DNA from 2 places in the Mesorhizobium sp. M1409 genome. Region 1 is predicted to be linked to the other one. Evidence: riboswitches for the same ligand, from Rfam matches in the RefSeq annotation. Region 1 holds a riboswitch; the other holds the start of a gene.
The links. Region 1 has a riboswitch for cobalamin ahead of NKG99_RS15920 (aromatic ring-hydroxylating oxygenase subunit alpha). Riboswitches for the same ligand answer to the same signal wherever they lie in the genome.
Positions count from the first base shown of each region.

Region 2: linked by a shared signal. The riboswitch ahead of bluB (5,6-dimethylbenzimidazole synthase) and the one ahead of NKG99_RS15920 (aromatic ring-hydroxylating oxygenase subunit alpha) in region 1 are both predicted to bind cobalamin.

Region 1 is NZ_JAMYKV010000017.1:90,447-97,772, forward strand. It holds gene NKG99_RS15890 (carbohydrate ABC transporter permease) at 1-437, shown strand, start outside; gene bglA (beta-galactosidase BglA) at 442-2,106, shown strand; gene NKG99_RS15900 (ABC transporter ATP-binding protein) at 2,148-3,260, shown strand; gene NKG99_RS15905 (DUF680 domain-containing protein) at 3,347-3,583, opposite strand; gene NKG99_RS15910 (DUF680 domain-containing protein) at 3,661-3,867, opposite strand; gene NKG99_RS15915 (DUF680 domain-containing protein) at 3,937-4,140, opposite strand; cobalamin riboswitch at 4,649-4,850, shown strand; gene NKG99_RS15920 (aromatic ring-hydroxylating oxygenase subunit alpha) at 4,966-6,213, shown strand; gene NKG99_RS15925 (FAD-binding oxidoreductase) at 6,285-7,326, shown strand, end outside.
Region 2 is NZ_JAMYKV010000026.1:18,892-26,217, forward strand. It holds gene dxs (1-deoxy-D-xylulose-5-phosphate synthase) at 1-196, opposite strand, end outside; gene NKG99_RS19920 (pirin family protein) at 341-1,261, opposite strand; gene NKG99_RS19925 (DUF2277 domain-containing protein) at 1,300-1,566, opposite strand; gene NKG99_RS19930 (exodeoxyribonuclease VII small subunit) at 1,676-1,927, opposite strand; gene NKG99_RS19935 (histone deacetylase family protein) at 1,931-2,857, opposite strand; cobalamin riboswitch at 2,979-3,158, shown strand; partial or broken gene bluB (5,6-dimethylbenzimidazole synthase) at 3,219-3,836, shown strand; gene NKG99_RS19945 (hypothetical protein) at 3,953-4,936, opposite strand; gene NKG99_RS19950 (TetR/AcrR family transcriptional regulator) at 5,278-5,886, opposite strand; gene NKG99_RS19955 (MFS transporter) at 6,007-7,230, shown strand; gene ribB (3,4-dihydroxy-2-butanone-4-phosphate synthase) at 7,275-7,326, opposite strand, start outside.

The DNA of each region.
Region 1 (7,326 bases):
CGTCGAAAACCTATCTCGGCATCTGGCTGGCGCATACCGGCTTCGGCTTGCCCTTCGCCATCTACCTGCTGCGCAGCTACATTGCCGGCCTGCCGCGCGAGATCATGGAATCGGCGCGTATCGACGGCGCCAGCGATTTCGAGATCTTCGTCAAGATCGTCTTGCCGCTGTCGTTCCCCGTGCTGGCCTCGTTTGCCATCTTCCAGTTCCTATGGGTATGGAACGATCTGCTGGTGGCGATGGTTTTCCTCGGTACAGAGGCAGACCAGATCGTGCTGACCGCCAAGCTCAACGCGCTGTTGGGCTCACGCGGCGGCGACTGGGAGATTCTGACGACATCGGCCTTCGTGACCATAATCGTGCCGCTGATCGTCTTCTTCTCGCTGCAGCGCTATTTTGTCCGCGGGCTGCTTGCCGGCTCGGTGAAAGGAGGCTGAGACGATGCAATCCGCTTTGAAGGCCAGCTCGAAACCTGACCTCGCCCTCGATCGCGACTGGTGGCGGGGTGCTGTGATCTATCAGATCTATCCGCGCAGCTACCAGGACTCGAACGGCGACGGCATAGGCGACCTCAAGGGGATCATCGGCCGCCTCCCCTACATCGCCGCACTCGGTGCGGACGCCATCTGGATTTCGCCGTTCTTCAAATCGCCTATGAAGGATTTCGGCTATGACGTCACCGACTACCGCGACGTCGATCCGATGTTCGGCACGCTGGCCGACTTCGACGCGCTGACCGCCGAGGCGCACAGGCTGGGCTTGAAGGTGATGATCGACGAGGTGCTGTCGCACACCGCCGACAACCACCCGTGGTTCAGGGAAAGCCGGTCGAGCCGCACCAACCCGAAGGCCGACTGGTATGTCTGGGCGGACGCCAGGCCGGACGGCACGCCGCCCAACAACTGGCTGTCGATCTTCGGCGGCTCGGCCTGGCAATGGGACACCAGCCGCCAGCAATATTACCTGCATAATTTCCTGGCCGAGCAGCCCGACCTCAACTTCCACAACCGCCAAGTCCAGGATGCGCTGCTCGACGTCACCCGTTTCTGGCTGGAGCGCGGCGTCGACGGCTTCCGGCTCGACACCATCAATTTCTACTTCCACAGCCAGGGCCTGGAAGACAATCCGCCGCTGCCGCCGGAAGAGCGCAACGACCAGACCGCACCGGCGGTCAACCCCTACAACTACCAGGATCATCTCTACGACAAGAGCCGCCCGGAGAACCTCGGCTTCCTCGAGCGCTTCCGCGCCCTGCTCGATGAATATCCGGCAACCGCCGCGGTCGGGGAGGTCGGCGATTCGCAGCGCGGACTGGACGTGGTGGCTGCCTACACCGCCGGCGGCAAGCGCGTACACATGTGCTATTCCTTCGACTTCCTGGCGCCGGAAAAGATCAGTGCGGCCAAGGTCCGCTCGGTGCTGGAATCCTTCGGCAAGGTCGCCAGCGACGGCTGGTCATGCTGGGCCTTTTCCAATCACGACGTGATGCGCCCGGCCTCGCGCTGGGCGGCCAGCGAAGCCGATCCGACCGCCTATCTCAAGGTCATCTCGGCGCTGCTGATGTCGCTGCGCGGTTCGGTCTGCATCTACCAGGGTGAGGAGCTTGGGCTCGGCGAAGCCGACCTTCGGTTCGAGGATTTACAGGACCCCTATGGCATCCGCTTCTGGCCGGAATTCAAGGGCCGCGACGGCTGCCGCACGCCGATGGTGTGGGACGGCAGCGCCAGCAATGGCGGCTTCTCATCGGCAAAGCCCTGGCTGCCGGTGCCGGCCAAGCATCTGTCGCAAGCGGTCAATGTCCAGCAGGGCGACGAGAACTCGCTGCTTGAGCACTACCGGCGCTTTCTGACCTTCCGGCGTGCCCATCCGGCACTGGCCAAGGGTGACATCACCTTCATCGAAAGCGAGGGCGACACCGTCGCCTTCACCCGCCGCTCAGGCAATGAGCAGATCGTCTGCGTCTTCAATCTGGGAGCCGGGCCAACCGAGGTTGACCTCGGCGGCCGATCGCTGCAACCTTTGCCCGGGCACGGATTTTCGGGGCAGGCGAGCACCGGTTCCATCGAGCTTGGCGGCTACGGCGCCTGGTTCGGGCGCGCCGACTGAATTTCAAATCACTTGAATTTCAAATTACTGGAGGGAAACCAATGGCCGATGTCACGCTAAGACAAGTGAAGAAGTCCTACGGCAATCTGAACATTCTCCACGGCATCGACCTCGATATCAAGTCGGGCGAATTCATCGTCTTCGTCGGTCCGTCGGGCTGCGGCAAGTCGACATTGCTGAGGTCGATCGCCGGGCTCGAGGAAATCACCTCCGGCGAGCTCAGAATAGCTGGCGAGGTCGTGAACGACGTGCCGCCGTCGAAGCGGGGGATCGCCATGGTGTTCCAGTCCTACGCGCTGTATCCGCACATGACCGTCTACGACAACATGGCGTTCTCGATGAAGATCGGGAAGGAGAACAAGGCCGAGATCGATCGGCGCGTGCGCCAGGCGGCGGAAATCCTGCAGCTGACGAAATATCTCGACCGCTTGCCCAAGGCGATGTCGGGCGGACAGCGCCAGCGCGTCGCCATTGGCCGCGCCATCGTGCGCAATCCAAAGGTGTTCCTGTTCGACGAGCCGCTGTCGAACCTTGACGCCGCACTTCGCGTCGCCACACGCATCGAGATCGCCAAGCTCAAGGAATCGATGCCCGCCACGACCATGATCTATGTCACCCACGACCAGGTCGAGGCAATGACGCTGGCCGACCGCATCGTGGTGCTCAAGGACGGCCATATCGAACAGGTCGGCACGCCGATGGACCTCTACAAGAAGCCCGGCAATCTGTTCGTTGCCCAGTTCATCGGCTCGCCGGCCATGAACATCCTGCCGGCGACCATCGACAAGACCGGAAATCCGACTGTCGTCAGCCATGTCGGCGGGCGCAAGGCGACCGTGCCGATCACGACGCCTGCTTCGGCAAAGGGTGCCGCGGTGAGCTTTGGCGTGCGACCGGAGGACCTGATCATCGCCAGCGGTGCGGACTATCTGTTCGAAGGGACGGTCGACTATGTCGAGCAGCTCGGCGAAGTCCAGCTTGTCTACATCGACATCGGCCGCGCCGACCTGCCGCTGGTGACCAAGCTGCCTGGCAATGTCGAAGTCAAGCGTGGCTCGACATTGCGCCTGAGCGCCAATGGCGAAGATCTGCATATCTTCGACACGGATGGGCGGTCCTTCGCTCTTCACGAAGCGGAGGCGAAGGCGGCCTGAGAGGTCGCACGACGATACTGCCCTGTTACAAAAACAAGAGCGGCGGGCAAGGTCCGCCGCTCTCGTTTGGAGATCAGCTTCGGCTGTTAGCGGCCGAAGAGGTTTCGGTCACTGCCCTGAGGGGCGGACTTCGGTGCATCGCCCGACGAATTGAGCAGCTTGTAGACGGGCGATTCGCTCTTGCGGATCGAGCCCGTATGCGAGGTGTCGACGTTGACGGTCGACTGCTTGTTGATGTCGGTGCCGCCAGCGTTGTCGTTGCGGGCATAGGCGCTGCCGGCGGCAATCAGAAGAGCGGCGGCAGTAAGAACAATCTTTTTCATTTTGATACTCCGTATTCTCGAATTCGATACGGCGGGTTAACCCGCCGCATCGCTGTCGGATGTTGGTTTTGGTCGGGTTAGTTGTTGCCGAACAGGTTGCGGTCGCTGCCATGGTCGACAGGCGCCTGCGTGGCCGGCTCCGACTTCTTGACGGAAGCCGTGTACGAGCTGTCGACCGCGGCGGCAGGCTGGTCGGCGCCCTTGGAGCCAAAGTTGTCGCTGCCGGCGAAGGCACTGCCGGTGACGGCCAGAACGGCGGCGGCGGCAAGAAGGATCTTGTTCATTTTAGTCTCCTGGATTTCTGGATTTCGCCAGGACGGCGGGCAGACCCGCCGTCAACTGGGAATTGGTTGTTAGCGGCCGAAGAGGTTACGGTCGCTGCCCTGAGCGGGCGTCTGGGCAACCGGTTCCGAGGTCTTGGTGGAAGCCGTGTACGACTTGTCGACCGCGGCAGCAGGCTGATTGGCGCCGTTCGAACCGTAGTGGTCGCTACCATTAGCGAAGGCGCTGCCGGAAATGGCCAGAACGGCGGCGGCAGTGAGAATGATCTTTTTCATTTTTTTGTACTCCAGTATCTTCTTTTCCGTCCGTCCAGCGGCGTGTCTTGGAAGGGAAATCGCGTCGTTCGGACAGCCCCGATGTGGGAGGGCATCCTCGCCTTTTCCAATCACGAAGTTGTTCCGTGTGGACCATGAATCCGCCACTTGAAATTGTGCCACGGGATTCTACACGCTACTTTTTATTTATGTTTTTCAACACTTAAGCAAAATCGCCCGCTGGATCACCAACTGTTTCCAAGGCCCGGCGTTCACACCGTCCTGCACGCACCGTCAACAGAAACGAACCGTTCGGTTCGATTTTAGAACCAGCTAATAGTCACTTTTCGAAACCGTTAACCTTTTTGGTCGCCGGCAAGGGGCCGGCTTCGAGGAGATTGCAGTTGGGAATGGCCGCCGCGGAGATAGGATTTCGGCTCAACAATCGCCAACCGGAACGTTTCGCATGCGTGTCGCGCCGCATGGATACGATGTCGTTTTCATGCCGATGACGCGCCCGCGATCGTGGTTAGATCATACCATCTCAGGTGCCGCTTCGTGACGACGAGGCGGAGAATTGGGAAGCCGGTCAGAATCCGGCGCTGCCCCCGCAACGGTGGTGGAGTTCAAGTCGCAACGGGAGACCACTGGGCAGTTGCCTGGGAAGGTGTCGCGATGGTCCGTAAGGACAACTCCAGAGCCCGGAAACCAGCCCGAGATTTCTAGACTCGACTGATCGCGGTGGGCGGTCAAGAGGTGGATAGTGCATGTCCGGCGCATCGCCGGCCTGCGTCCGATCCTTCCTCCGTCACCACCATTTCAGTCCTTAAGAAACGAGGACAGGACATGGATATTCGCAACGACATGCTGAGGCTCTTGAACAGCCGCCGGCAAGGCTTTTCGCTGGAGCAGCCCTTCTACACCGATCCAGACTTTTTCAAGCTCGACATGGAGCTGATCTGGTATCGTGATTGGCTGTTCATCGGCCACGATTGCGAGCTGCCTAAGCCGGGCAGCTACATCACAGTGCAGATCGGCGACTATCCGGTCGTTCTTGTCCGCGACCAGCAAGGCAAGATCAACGCCTTCCACAATTCCTGCCGCCATCGCGGCAGCCGCGTCTGCAACACAGAGAGGGGTACGGCGGCAAAGCTGGTCTGCCCCTATCACCAGTGGACCTATGAGCTCGACGGCCGCCTGCTGTTTGCCCGCCAGATGGCCGACGGTTTCGACAAAAGTGAGTTCAGCCTGAAGCCGGTCGCCTGCGAGAGCGTCGGCGGCTACATCTTCATCTGCCTGGGCAAGGAGCCCGCCGATTTCGCGCCGATGCGGGCGATGATCGAACCTTATCTTTTGCCGCACCGGTTGCGGGAAGCAAAGATCGCCTTCGAGAGCACGATCATAGAGAAGGGCAACTGGAAGCTGGTCTGGGAAAACAATCGCGAGTGCTATCACTGCGTCGCCAATCATCCCGAGCTGTGCAAGACCTTCCCGGAAGCGCCTACCGTGACCGGCGTCAACGGCGCCGACAGCGACCCCGAAATGGTCGCGCATTGGGCCAAATGCGAGGCATCAGGCCTGCCGAGCAAGTTCCGCATCGATCCGGCCGGGCAGTACCGCGCCACCCGCGCGCCGCTGTTGCGCGATGCCGTCAGCTACACCATGACCGGCAAGCTGGCGGTGAAGAAGAACCTCTCCGACACTGTCTCCGCCGACAGGATCGGAACCTTGATGCACTATCACTATCCGACGACCTGGAACCACATCCTCATCGATCACGCGGTGACGTTCCGGGTGCTGCCGATCAGCGCCACGGAAACGGCGGTGACGACGAAGTGGCTGGTGCACAAGGACGCGGTCGAGGGGGTCGATTACACCATCGAAGACCTCACCCATGTCTGGACCGAAACCAACGACCAGGATCGCCGCATCGTCGAGGAAAACGCCTTTGGCATCCTGTCGCCCGCCTACGAGCCCGGCCCCTATTCGGAGTTGCATGAGGGCGGCGTGATCCAGTTCGTCGAATGGTATGCGTCGTTCATCGGCCCGCGCCTCGCCGAAGGCGGCCGGCCGGCCCTGCGCAGCGTCGCCTAGTGCATGTCGCCCAAAATGCGCAGCGGCTTTGGGATCATGCACAAAACAAAAGGGACAAGAGGATGAATGCGATGACGGATCTTGGCCTCTATCGCCATCTCGACCAGATGACGCCCTGGAACGACAGGCTGCAGGTGCTGGAAGTGATCGGCGTCAGCGACGAAGCACCTGACGTAAAGACCTTCACCTTCCGCTCCGACAACCAGACCTGGTTTCGCTACAAGCCGGGCCAGTTCGTGACGCTGGAACTGCCGACAGCCGACGGGCCGCTGATGCGCACCTACACGCTGTCGTCCTCGCCATCGCGGCCGTTCTCTATCGCGGTGACAGTGAAGGCGCAGGCGGGCAGCACAGGCACGCGCTGGATGTTCGACCATCTGGCGCCGGGCTCGCACGTCAAGGCCTATGGGCCGACAGGTGACTTTTCGCTGCACAGCCACCCGGCGGCCAAGTATCTGTTCATCTCCGCCGGTTCCGGTGTGACGCCGATGATGTCGATGCTGCGCTGGCTGAACGACTGCGCGCCATGGACCGATGTCGGCTTCGTCAACTGCGCGCGCCGTCCGGAAGAGATCATCTTCCGCAAGGAACTCGAACTGCTCGGCAGCCGTATGCCCGGCCTGTCGCTCGGCTTCATGATCGAGGAGCGGTCGAGCCGCGAGGGCTGGTTCGGCCATATGGGCCGCATCGACGCCATTCGGCTGCCATTGCTGGCGCCCGATTTCCGCGATCGCGAAATCTTCTGCTGCGGCCCCGATCCCTTCATGCGCGCCGTGCGCGGCATGCTGGAGGCAACGGGCTTCGACATGACGAAATACCATCAGGAGAGCTTTGCGGCGCCTGTGGTGGAAGAAATCCTGGCGCCGTTCACGTCGCCTGCGGAAGACGGCGCCGCCGTTGTCGTCGAAGCCGTGACACCGATCCGGTTCGCGCTTTCGGATATCGACGCCGAATGCGTCGCCGGCCAAACCGTGCTGCAGACCGCGCGGGCTTCAGGTGTGCGGATTCCCGCCGCATGCGAGTTCGGCCTGTGCGGCACCTGCAAGGTGAAGAAGGTCGCGGGCGACGTCGAGATGAGCCACAATGGCGGCATCCTCGACCACGAGATCGACG
Region 2 (7,326 bases), on a different contig from region 1:
AGACATAGTGCAGCGCCACCGTCAGCTCGACCACGCCAAGGCCGGCGCCAAGATGGCCGCCGGTGTGAGAGACGGCGTCGATCAACTCGGCGCGAAGCTCGGCTGCCAATTGCGGCAGCTCGCTTTCGGCAAGCGTGCGCAGGTCGGCCGGGATGCGGACCTTGTCGAGAAGCGGCGTATGCGGCGTTGCGTTCACGGGTGCCCAGGCTTTCTGTTCATTGGCGAAATAGGCCGCCGGCCGGAGAATGTAAATGCATGTCAGTGACGCGGATCAGGCCGTGGTTTTTGTTTTGATGCACGCCGTTCGCCCAAAACCGGGGCCACCTTTAGGCGACACGCATCAGCTTTCCGGCAACGGAATGAACTCTTCCTCATCGCCAGGAACAATATCGAAGCGTCCCGTCTTCCATTCCTGCTTGGCCTGCTCGATGCGTTCCTTCGACGATGAGACGAAGTTCCACCAGATGTAGCGCTGCGAGCCGAGCGAAGCGCCGCCGAACAGCATGAAATGCGCGCCGGTCCGCGACGATACGACGATCTCGTCACCGGGCCGAAACACCAGCAGCCGTTCGGCCGGGAAAATGTCGCCCGAAATCGAGACCTCTCCTTCCAGTGTGTAGATGGCGCGTTCTTCCGCATCGGCCGGGATCTTCACGCCGGCGCCTGGCGCAAGGCGCAGGTCGGCATAAAGCGTCTCGGAGTCGGCCCTGACCGGGGACCGCAATCCCTGGAAATCACCTATGACGATGCGCCCGCTGACGCCTTCGGCGTCGATCTCGGGCAGCCGTAGTGCCGCGGTGTTCTCGAAAACCGGGGCTACTTCTTCCTTGCCGTCCGGCAGCGCCAACCAGGTCTGCAAGCCGGAAATCGACATCGGTGCGCCGCGCAGTTCTTCGGGGGTGCGCTCGGAATGGACGATGCCGCGGCCGGCGGTCATCAGGTTTACGTCACCGGGCTGGATGACCATTTCGGTGCCGAGTGAATCGCGATGCCTGATCCTGCCGTCGAACAGATAGGTGACCGTCGACAGGCCGATATGCGGATGCGGACGGACATCGAGCGCCTGCCCGGCGCGCAGGATAGCCGGGCCCATCCGGTCGAAGAAGATGAACGGTCCAACCAACCGCCTCTTGGCGGTCGGCAGGGCGCGGCGCACCTGAAAACCGCCAATGTCCTTGGCATTCGGGATGACCATAAGCTCGATCTGGTCGCTGGCGAAGGCGTCGCCGACTTCAGGGTCTTTCCCCGGGAAAAAGCTCATGAACTCTCCTCGTCAGCGCCAGAGGCAGCCTGGACGTATCAGGCAAACCGGATCGCCGATTTCGCCCTTAGTTTGGCCGCCACTTCTTCGCGATTGCGCGGATGCTGATGGGTTTCGAGTGAATCAAGCAGTTCGCGCGCCGATGCCGCGATGGCTTCGACCGCGTGGTCGAAGGCATGCTGATTCTGCTTCGAAGGCCGCGTCGTTCCGCTCAGCTTGCGGACGAACTGAAGTGCCGCGTCGCGGACTTCGTCGTTGGTAGCGGGCGGATCAAAATTGAACAGGGTCTTGATGTTTCTGCACATCGCTTCCGTATCTCCTCTTGTCCTGGAGCGCTTTCAATCGGGACGCGTTCTATCCTCGATCATGATCATGTCCAAAAGCCGGTGAGGCAAGACCACCGTTCGGACCGCCTCAATCCGCGTCAAGCGGCTCCGTTCCGACCGGCTTGCCATCGCGCGACAGCCTGATCTTCTCGACCTTGTCCTCGGCGGCCTTCAGCAGCCGGTCGCAATGCGCTTTCAGTGCCTCGCCGCGCTCATAGATCTTAATCGACTGGTCGAGCGGCACGTCGCCACGCTCAAGATCATCGACGATCTTTTCGAGTGCGTCGAGTGCCTGTTCGAAGCTCATCGCCTTGACATCTTCGTTGGTCTCACCGGCCATCATTCATCCTTTCATCAGTCGCCCGACATGGGCGGCGACCGAAAATGCCAATCCCTGCAGATCGTAGCCACCCTCGAGCAGGCTTACGAGCCGGTTGCCGCTGTGACGCGCGGCGCGCTGCATCAGCTGGCCGGTCGCCCAGTCGAAATCGTCCTCGGTCAGGTTGATCTCGGCCAGCGGATCGCGGTGATGCGCGTCGAACCCGGCCGAAATGATGATCAGATCGGGCGCGAAATTGTCGAGCGCCGGCAGCACGCGCGACAGGAAGGCATCGCGAAACACCTCGCTGCCGGTCTGCGGCGCCAGCGGTACGTTGACGATGTTGCCGGCGCCGGTTTCGTTCTTCGCGCCGGTGCCGGGGTAGAGCGGCATCTGGTGCGTCGAGCAATAGAGCACCGACGGATCGTCCCAGAAAATATCCTGCGTGCCGTTGCCGTGATGCACGTCCCAGTCGACGACGGCAACCCGCTCGACACCATGCTTCTTCTGCGCATAACGCGCCGCGATCGCCGCGGTGTTGAACAGACAAAAACCCATCGACGTGGTTTTTTCGGCATGGTGGCCGGGCGGCCGAGCGGCTACGAAGACATTGTCGGCGCGGCCTGCAAAGACGTCGTCGACGGCGGCGTTGGCCGCACCGATCGCGGTGATCGCCGCCTGCCAGCTCTTCGGGCTGGCGGTGGTGTCGGCGTCGATGCGGGCGATTCCCTCGTCGGGAATGGCGGCGCGCACGCGGGCGACGAAATCGGCGGGATGGGCATAGAGGATGGTGGCCTCGTCGCCTTCCGGCGCCTGGATACGATCGAGCGCGGCAAAAGCTTCGTCGTCCAGCACGCGCTCGATGGCGCGCAGGCGGTCCGGCCGCTCGGGATGGCCGGGCGGCGTGAGGTGCTCAAGGAAGACTGGATGGGTATAGAGACGGGTAGCCATCGTCCTAATCTAGTGACCCGGATCGACAAAGGCCATGCACGGGCGGCCGATGATTGGGGAAAATCGCGCCTGCGTCCATTCGCGTCGCTGCAGGCATTGGCGTCGTCCGCGCTTCGGAGTAAGGTCGGTGGCACTGCCTGGTGCCCGCCGCAAGCGGGAGAATCGGGAACACGGTTGAACTCCGTGGCGTGCCCAACGCTGTAAGGGGGACCGCGCCGGTATGTGCCACTGTCGATGACGGGAAGGCACCGGACGCGGGTTGATCCCAAGCCAGAAGACCGGCCTGGCAGGCATCGTCATCCGCATGGTCAGGCGGATGGCATTGATTGCAATCGCAAGGGGACAAGCGATGCCGGAAACCATGACCGTTCTTGTTGGCGACGGATTTGAGCAGAATGCGCGCGATGCGGTGTATCGCGCCATGTTCACGCGGCGTGATGTGCGCAGCCACTTCCTGCCCACCGCGCTCGACGATGAGGTGCTGGCGCGGCTGCTGCTTGCCGCTCATCACGCGCCGTCGGTCGGCTTCATGCAGCCTTGGAATTTCATCGTCATTCGCGATGCCGAACGACGGGAAAAGGTGCGCGACCTGTTCCTGGCGGCGCGCGAGCAGGAATTGCCGGCCATCGAGGAAGAGCGCCAGGCGCTCTACCGCAAACTCAAGCTGGAAGGCATTTGCGAAAGCGCGCTCAACATCTGCATCACTTGCGACCGGCAGCGCTCGGAAGGTTCGCCGCTGGGACGCTGGCACAATCCGGAGATGGACCTCTACAGCACGGTCTGCGCGGTGCAGAATTTCTGGTTGGCGGCGCGCGCCGAAGGCGTCGGTGTCGGCTGGGTCAGCATCATCGAGGCGCAAGCGCTGAAAGGCCTGCTGTCAATTCCGGAGCATGTGACCCCGGTCGCCTATCTCTGCGTCGGCCGTGTCTCGGAGTTCGCGCCAAAGCCGGACCTTGAAACGCATGGCTGGGGACGGCGGCTGCCGTTGCCGGAACTGATCATGAGCGAGGTTTTTTCCGGGCAAGGTGAAGCGTTGCTCAAATCGACCGTGGCGCGCCTCAACACCGTTGCTGCCACGCCGGCGAGCCTCGCCGATCAGCTTGTCGCGCCGGCCGTGCCCCAACGCGAGCCGCCGAAGGAGGCCAGCGCCTTATCCTTAAGCTCCCTGAACTTCGACGACGCCTCGGCCAGCCGGGCGTCCCAGTCGGGATCGGGCACCTGGCCGGCGATGGTCTTGAAATAGACCTGCATCAGGCAGGCGATGGCGAAGGGTTCGATGAACGCCGCCTTGAAAGCCCAGGCGAAGACGATGGCGAGCACGAAGGCCCAGCCGGCGAGTTGGCCGGGCATCAGGAAGAGAATGGCGCCGGCAGGCGCCAGCATCAGCAGGAAGATGACGAAGGACACGCCCCACATGATGACCGCCAGCCAGACGGCGTTCTTGACCATGACCTTGCCGTTCTGGGCATAGAGCACGACGCCCTGGCGCGCCGTCTCGAACGGCGAGGACGAATTGATGCGGATGTTGTAGCCGAGGATGATCTCGTCGACATAGGTCAGGGACAGGCGGATCACCGTGTTGATGAAGGAGATCAAGCCGCCCAGGCCCGGGATCGGCAGGAAGGCGGCGATGCCGCCGATGAGGCCGGTGATGGCGCGGATGGCGCCCTTGACCAGTTGGTCGACGACGAAAAGGATGTTGGCCTCCGCGAAACGCTGGGTGACGATATCCTTGGCGTAGGCGATCTGGTCCTGGCCGCCGGGAATGTCACGGCCGTCGATCAGATGGACCATGACGGCGATGTGGCCGGCCTTGACGACATAGAGGATGTATTCGCGGATCCAGTAGACGGCGATCGAGACGATGCCGAAACCGACCACCCCGCCCCACAAGGCAAAGGACATCGGCCCGTCGGGATCGGTGGAGATGTGGCCGACGCCATAGCCGACGCTAGCGCCCGTGCCGGTCGCCATGATGTAGGCCAGCGTGATGCCGAAATAGACGATCATGCGAAAGACAATGAACGGCCAGGTCCGCATCATTATGGACACCGACCCGCCGATATCGAAATCCCACATGCCCCGAATCTCCCCCTCAGAGGTGGTGAAAGAGGATGGACCCAACCCGGCGATTGTCAATTGCCGGGTTGGCGCCCGGGCAACGAACTCGGGTTAACGGGTTTCCTTCGCAGCCTTCGCCGGCGCGTTGGCTGACGGAGCATCAACCGAAAAACCCGCCTGTGCGGCGGGTCACTGGCGCAAATCAGCACCATGGACGAATATGTACCATAGCTGAGGTCATGGAATCAAGAAAAAATTCCTATCGTGAAAGCTGCCGGCACCGCCGAACTGGCTGTCGTAAGGTCTTTTATTAACCTGAGTTCGAAGCCCTACCGTGGCGCCGGGCCACCGATGGGATTTCAGTTCGATTGCGAACCCGGCTTTTTGAGCAGGCCTTCGAGCAGTTGCTTGAACGCCGTCACCACTTTCTTCGAGGTCGCTTCGGGGTCGTTCGAATTGGCGATCCGTTGCGCCGCCTGGCTGCTCGCGCCGTTGATCAGCCGCGAGGCCGTTTCGGGGTCGAGGCTGGAGACGACGACTCCCTCCTCCTGCAGCGCCGTCAGATGGCTGGTCATTGAAGCGATGCACGCATTGGCGTTCGGCCATTGTGCCGGATCCCCGAGAACGGCCGGGCCATCCCGGAACATGATGCGCTGGATTTCCGGCTCAAGCGCCATCTCGATATAGGTCGTGCATTCGTCGACAAAATGCTGCCAGCGGGTCGGCGCTCTCGACGCGACCTCATTGATGCGTGCCGCCATCTCGCCGTCGATTTCGGCGATAACCGCCTGCAGCAGTCCCTTCTTGTCGCCGAAGTGATGATACAGCGCGCCGCGCGTCAGCCCGGCTGAGGCAGTGAAGTCATCCATCGAGGCTTCGGCATAGCCGACCGTGCCGAAGGCATGGCGGGCGGCCGCGATCAGCTTGGCGCGCGTCTCGGCAATCATCTCCTTGCGAGGTTTGTGCATGGCTCTGGCCCTACCAACATACGTGCCGTATGCCAATTGACATACGCGGCGTATGCTTTATTTGATATTCATACGCACCGTATGTAATTGTCGAATCGTGCTTTGTCGAGGAACCAACCCATGCAAAATCCCTATGCGGAGATCTTTCGTGCCCCCGGAACCAAGGGCTTTGCCGCCGCAGGCTTCATAGCGCGCCTACCGATCGCCATGGCGCCGATCGGCATCGTGGCAATGCTGTCGCAGACGCGCGGTGAATATTGGCTGGCCGGCGCCGTCGCCGCGACATTCGCGCTCGCCAACGCTTTCCTCGCGCCGCAGATATCAAGACTGGTGGATCGCCTTGGCCAGACGCGGATCGTAGTGCCCACCACCATCATTTCCGTGTTGGCCTTCGCCGTCCTGATGGCAGCGGCTAATCAGGACTGGCCGGTATGGACGCTGTTCGTGTCGGCACTGCTGGCTGCCGCGATGCCCAGCATCCCGGCAATGGTGCGCGCGCGCTGGACCGATATTTTCCGCGGGCGGCCGCAGATGAACACCGCTTTCGCCTTCGAGTCGGCAGCCGACGAGCTGGTCTATATCGCTGGGGCATCGCTGTCGGTGGGCCTGAGTGCCGCCCTGTTCCCGGAAGCGGGCATGCTGGTGAGCACCTTGTTCCTTGCCTTCGGCTCGACCGCCTTCATCCTGCAGCGCTCGACCGAGCCGCAAGTGCAACCGGTGGAACAGGGCTCTAGCGGCTCGGCAATCCGCCTGCGGCCGGTGCAGATCCTCACCTTCGCCCTGATCTTCATCGGCGCGACGTTTGCAACGACCGAAGTAAGCACGGTGGCGATCACCAAGGAGCTTGGCCAACCGGGGGCCGCGAGCCTCGTCATCGGCGTCTATGCGCTGGGATCGTTCGTGTTGGGCATCGTCGTCGGCGCGCTCAACCTGAAAGCGCCGCTGCAACGCCAGTTGGCCATCGCAGTCGCCCTCGTCGCGCTCGGCACGCTGCTGCCGCTCACCGCCGACACCGTGCCTCTGCTGGCGCTGACCGTATTCATCAGCGGCGTGGCGATCTCGCCGACCTTCATCACCGCCTTCGGCCTGATCGAGCGGCATGTGCCGGAAGCGATGCTGACCGAAGGCATCACCTGGGTGATGACCGGGATCGGCGTCGGCATGGCCATCGGGTCCTTCGCCGCCGGTGCGGTGGTGGACGTGTTCGGCGCCCAGAACGGGTTCTGGGTCTCGGTGGCTTCAGGCACAATCGCACTGGCCACCGTGCTGCTTGGGCAGCGCAGCCTTGCCACTCAGGAGTGCGAACTGGACGGATGCGAAGCCACCGCGATTGCGGCGGAATGATCGACGGGCGCCCGGTTTGAAACCGGGCTCTGTCGGCCGGAGGCTCAGAGAATCTCGGTCTTGGCGATATGGATGCCAAAGCCCTCGAGGCCGACA